2 regions of the Shewanella sp. SM74 genome follow, and region 1 is predicted to be linked to the other one. Evidence: predicted binding sites of a transcription regulator. Region 1 holds the regulator's gene; the other holds the start of a gene.

Region 1 (3,171 bases):
TACCAAAATGGGGTTTGGGTTTCCTAACACCTATCGCTAAGTTACTTATGCCATTTCGAAGGCTGATTGAAGTATTGTTGTTTGTCCTCGCCATTGGCGTAGGGGCTTACACTGGCTTCTTAATTTCGGCGATGAATGCCTATCCTATGCTCAACACTGCGGTGCTGCCTGCGCTGTTTTTAGTGTCAGGTCTATCGGCGGGCGCTGCGGCAAATGCGGTACTGGCGTTGCTGATGTTTAAGACTGACAGCCACGACAAAACTTTAGTGAAGATGCACGGTTTAGAATTGCCTGTGATGGCGATTGAAATTCTATTCCTGTTCATGTTGTTTTGCGCCTTGTACTTCAAGGGCGGCGCGGCAGCTGCGGCCTTAGCATCGTTAACGTCTGGGCTATGGGCAAGCGTGTTCTGGATAGGTGTTGTCGGTATCGGCTTTGGTATTCCATTGCTGTTTATGCTGCTACCCGCCGCGACTCGCCACACTAAGGGCGCGATGATCATGGTTGCTTGTGCGAGCTTAACGGGCGTACTCGCCTTAAGACACTTTATTGTGTACGCAGGGCAAAGCTATTTAAGCTGAGTGTAAGCTTGCTTTACGTATTGATAGATAAAGAAAAAGCACTGGCAATGTCAGTGCTTTTTTATTGTTTGAATCTTGAGAAGGTTTGCCAGTACAAGCGGGACGCTTATTGGGGTAATAACTCGATAACCGACTTCACCGTTAGCACTAAGGCGCTGATACTGCACAGGACTAACGTCGCCATCTTTGTCTTCTCTTTATCGACACGGCCCACTAATCGTCCTGCGACTAAGTAACCTAAAATCACTGAGGGTAGCAGCATCAACGACAGCCACAGATGTTTTAATTCTAATAAGCCAGTGATTGCTAAAATGATCAGTGCAATCATGGAGCTAAAAATGAAGAAGGCCGACAGGGCGGCGCGAAACTGCGAGGCATCTTTGCCCGATAATAGAATCGCCATCGGCGGGCCACCAATCGCGGCGATATTGCCGAAGATCCCTGAAACCACGCCCGCACCGAAGAGGGTTTTCTTATTCACTGGCAGGCTGAATTTATATAGGCTGAGGATCACTGCGACAGTCACAATGGCGGCGATGGATAAACCCAGTATGGGCTGAGGCGCAAACAGCAATAAACTCGCGCCGATAAAACCGCCGGGCACGCGACCTAGGAGCGCATATTGCAGGCCATTGAATTCTAAGTGGCCGCGTTCACGCACTAAGGTCAGCAGGGCGATGGAGAAACCCATAGCAATCACAGGCGCTGGCACGAGTTGTGGATCGACGATATACAGCAAAGGACTGGCTACAACCGCAAGCCCAAACCCAATCAGACTTTGGGTTAAGGCGCCCAGAAACACGACCAGCGAGGCTAAGGCGAGTGTCTGTGGATCTATCATAGAAAACATAGGATTTCCTATATCCCAAACCACCTCAAGATAGTGAAATTTAAAGTTTGAAGTCGCTTGGGTATAAACAAAAAGGGATCGTTAACGATCCCTATTGATGAGCACTGTGATATGACTTTGAAAGCGACGAGTCGCTATTCCATGTCTTCCCACTCGATTCCCATTTGATCCATCAACAACTTGGCTTCGGCAGGAATGCTGTCTGGGTTGTCTTTTGACAGATCTTCATCGTTGGGCAATGGCTGACCAGTGTAGGCGTGCAAAAATGCCTCACACAACAGCTCGCTGTTGGTGGCGTGACGCAAATTATTGACCTGACGACGAGTACGTTCGTCCGTGAGGACCTTAAGCACTTTGAGCGGAATAGACACAGTAATTTTTTTTACTTGTTCATTCTTCTTGCCATGTTCAGCATAGGGGCTGATGTATTCCCCATTCCATTCAGTCATTGACTCACCTGTTATAACGCTAAATTCGGGGCAGATTTTAAACCCTTACAAACAACAGTCAAATTATTGCTACTATTTCTTTGTGATTGCAAACAGATTTCTTTATGTTCAGACGTCTAAACGTCTTCACGCCTATTGACGATGGCGTTGGGCTTAGGTACATTTAGACGTCCAGACATCTCTATCAGTCTACCGAATTTAGGAGTCCACCCATGGCAGAGCGTCAATTAGCCACACTGGCAGTGCGTCAGGGTATCGAAAGCGATACTCAATATGGTGCAGTTGTGCCACCGATTTATTTGTCGACTAATTACGCCTTCGATGGTCATAAAAATCCCCGCGAATTCGATTACAGTCGTTCAGGCAACCCAACGCGCTGCATTTTAGGCGAAGCATTAGCCCAATTAGAAAAGGGCGCCACTGGTATAGTGACCTGCACTGGCATGGCGGCCATCACCTTAGTGACCACCTTACTCGGCCCCGATGACCTATTAGTTGTGCCCCATGATTGCTATGGTGGTTCCTACCGTTTATTTACCAACTTGGCGAAGAAAGGCCAGTTTAAGCTCATTGTGGTCGACCAAACCGACAGCCAAGCGTTAGCCGCCGCCATTGCGCAGAATCCTAAGATGGTGTGGCTCGAAACCCCATCGAACCCGTTATTGCGTGTGGTGGATATCGAAGCCATTGCTAAGGTGAGCCATGAGGTCGGCGCGCTGGTGGTGGTTGATAACACCTTTTTATCGCCGATATTGCAACAACCCCTATTGTTAGGCGCGGATATCGTTATCCACTCCACCACTAAATATATCAATGGTCACAGCGATGTGGTCGGCGGCGCAGTGGTCGCCAAAGACGCGCAAATCGGCGAAAGCTTACATTGGTGGTCGAACACTCTAGGCTTAACGGGGTCAGCCTTCGACAGTTATCTGACCCTGCGCGGCCTGCGTACCTTAGCGGTGCGTATTCGCGAGCATCAAACCAATGCCCAGCGTATTATTGAGGTATTAACCCAAAGCCCTGTGGTGAGTAAAGTCTATTACCCAGGGCTTGCGGATCACCCAGGCCACGCCATTGCGGCCAAGCAACAACAGGGCTTTGGCGCTATGCTGAGTTTTGAACTCAAAGGCGGCGAGGCCGAAGTGGTGGCCTTTTTAGGTGCACTCAGCTTATTTAGCGTGGCGGAAAGTTTAGGTGGCGTCGAAAGTTTAGTGGCAGTGCCCGCCACTATGACCCACAGAGCCATGGAGCCGCAGGCGCGCTTCGAGGCTGGTATTAAGGACACCCTATT
Region 2 (3,171 bases), on a different contig from region 1:
TCCCATGGGAATTCGCTGCGACCAAAGTGGCCATAAGCGGCGGTCGCTTGATAAATTGGACGTGCTAAATCTAGCATGGCCGTTAAACCGTATGGGCGCAGTTCAAAGTGTTGACGTACTAACTTGATCAGCACTTCTTCAGACACTTTACCGGTACCGAAGGTCTCGATGCTGATAGAGGTCGGCTCTGCCACACCAATAGCGTAAGACACTTGGATTTCACAGCGATCAGCAAGACCAGCTGCAACTATGTTTTTTGCCACATAACGGGCAGCATATGCCGCGCTACGGTCCACTTTTGATGGATCTTTACCAGAGAATGCGCCACCACCATGACGGGCCATGCCGCCGTAAGTGTCAACGATGATCTTACGACCCGTTAAGCCGCAATCACCTACTGGACCACCGATAACAAAACGGCCAGTTGGGTTGATAAAGAACTTAGTCTCTTTGTTTAACCATTGAGCCGGTAATACTGGCTTAATGATGGTTTCCATCACGCCTTCAATTAAGTCGGCTTGTGAAACGTCATCTCTGTGCTGAGTCGATAACACAACTGCATCGATACCGACAATTTTGCCATCATCATAGGCAAAAGTGACTTGGCTTTTCGCATCTGGGCGTAACCAAGGTAGCGTGCCATTTTTACGCACTTCAGACTGACGTTTCACTAATGCGTGAGCATAGGTGATAGGTGCAGGCATCAGAATGTCGGTTTCGTTGTTAGCATAGCCAAACATTAACCCTTGATCGCCAGCACCTTGCTCTGCAGGGTCTGCGCGGTCTACACCTTGATTAATGTCGGGTGATTGCTTACCAATGGCGTTTAATACAGCGCACGAGTCTGCATCAAACCCCATATCTGAATGGGTATAACCAATTTCACGCACCGTTTTACGGGTGATTTCTTCAATATCAACCCAGGCAGAGGTAGTGACTTCACCACCTACTAATACCATGCCGGTTTTGACATAAGTTTCACACGCTACGCGTGCTTTTGGATCTTGAGCCAGAATTGCATCTAGCACAGCATCAGAAATCTGATCTGCAATCTTATCGGGATGACCTTCTGAGACCGACTCAGAAGTAAACAAGTGCTTTGCCATAGTAGGAAAATCTCGTCGTTAGCATTCAAACGTGTAGAAGCATCTACATCTAGACGGCTATTTTAGTTTAAATCCGATTGCCGATCACCCCCGATAATAAAAAATCCTCTCAGATTGTGACCTGAAAACGACTACGCTCTGTCATAAATAGGTTATTTTGCTTATATTTCATAGTATTAAGTTTACTATATTTTTGAGAAATTTATTTCTCCATTATAAGTGATCCTTGCTATGCCCTCTCAAGTAAACGCGAGCAAAGTGACTTGCTTATTTCTGCGACTTATATACTCAAGCAACCTGAATCCTGCATCTTCAGGTTGTTTGGGTACATATTCGCCCATCTTTTGCTGAGTGAATGGCAATTTTAGTTTGCGTCACACTGGCATGTAGGGGAAAATATGCATCCAAATTGCCCGCTAGACCCCACAAACAAGCAGGAGAGAGCATGTCTTCCCGTAAAGTACTCGCAAACGCAATCCGTGCGTTAAGTATGGATGCAGTTCAAAAAGCAAATTCAGGCCATCCCGGCGCCCCAATGGGTATGGCAGATATTGCTGAAGTGCTGTGGAATGATTTCCTTAAGCACAACCCGAACAATCCGAAATGGGTAGATAGAGATCGTTTTATCCTCTCTAACGGTCACGGTTCAATGCTGATTTACTCTTTACTTCACCTGACTGGTTATGAATTACCAATTGAAGAGCTAAAACAGTTCCGTCAATTGCATTCTAAAACCCCGGGTCACCCAGAATACGGTTACACCCCAGGTGTTGAAACCACAACGGGTCCACTCGGTGCGGGCATCAGCAACGCTGTCGGTATGGCGATTGCTGAGAAAACCTTAGCGGCACAGTTTAACCGTGATGGTCACGATATCGTTGATCACTACACTTACTGTTTCCTCGGCGATGGCTGTTTGATGGAAGGTATTTCCCACGAAGCCTGTTCATTAGCCGGTACTTTAGGCTTAGGTAAACTGGTCGCATTTTGGGATGATAACGGTATTTCTATCGATGGCCATGTTGAAGGCTGGTTCACCGATGATACGCCAAAACGTTTTGAAGCTTACGGCTGGCATGTGATTGCCGGTGTCGACGGTCACGATAGCGCGGCAATCCGTGCTGCTATCGAAGCGGCTAAAGCCGTTACCGATAAACCAACAATGATTTGCTGCAAAACCATTATCGGTTTTGGTTCACCCAACAAATCTGGCAGCCACGATTGTCACGGCGCGCCACTAGGCGATGCAGAAATCGCAGCCGCCCGTGAATTCCTTGGCTGGCCACATGCGCCATTCGAAATCCCTGCTGATGTTTATGCCGGTTGGGATGCCAAAGAAGCCGGTGCTGCCCGTGAAGCGGCGTGGAACGAGAAGTTTGCAGCATATCGCGCTGCTCACCCAGAACTGGCTGCTGAATATGAGCGTCGCGTTCTAAAAGGTGAATTACCGGCTGATTTCGAAGAAAAAGCGCAGGCATTCGTACAAGCATCACAAGACAAAGCCGAAGGCATTGCGAGCCGTAAAGCCTCACAAAATGCTATTGGTGCATTTGGCGCTATGTTGCCTGAACTGTTAGGCGGCTCTGCTGACTTAGCGGGTTCTAACTTGACACTGTGGTCAGGTTCTAAAGGTATTCAAGACGACCCAGCTGGTAACTACATTTACTACGGCGTGCGTGAATTCGGCATGAGTGGCATTATGAACGGTGCTTCGCTGCATGGTGGTTTCATCAATTACGGCGCAACGTTCATGATGTTCATGGAATATGCTCGTAACGCAGTACGTATGTCGGCGCTGATGGGCATTCAAAACATCTTCGTTTATACCCATGACTCTATCGGTCAAGGTGAAGATGGTCCAACGCATCAGCCAGTTGAGCAATTAGCTAACCTGCGTATGACGCCAAATATGGCCGTATGGCGTCCATGTGATGCGGCAGAAACGGCAGTTTCTTGGAAAGCTGCGATTGAGCGCCGTAATGCACCTACGTCACTGATCTTCAGCCGTCAAAACCTGAAAGCGCAAGCGCGTACCGCTGAGCAATTAGCTAATGTGGCTAAAGGT

Evidence for each region. Region 1 encodes MetJ, which represses methionine synthesis genes. Its sites were predicted from a motif close to TAGACGTCTAGACGTCTA; they were not measured.
Region 2: the regulator MetJ is predicted to act here: its motif matches at 1,149-1,166, upstream of metK (methionine adenosyltransferase).

The regions. Positions count from the first base shown of each region.
Region 1 is NZ_JAKKRZ010000007.1:197,460-200,630, reverse strand. Features, by position in the region: gene nrfD (NrfD/PsrC family molybdoenzyme membrane anchor subunit) at 1-581, shown strand, start outside; gene L5M49_RS09815 (sulfite exporter TauE/SafE family protein) at 688-1,431, opposite strand; gene metJ (met regulon transcriptional regulator MetJ) at 1,566-1,880, opposite strand; gene metB (cystathionine gamma-synthase) at 2,093-3,171, shown strand, end outside.
Region 2 is NZ_JAKKRZ010000004.1:20,079-23,249, forward strand. Features, by position in the region: gene metK (methionine adenosyltransferase) at 1-1,106, opposite strand, end outside; gene tkt (transketolase) at 1,552-3,171, shown strand, end outside.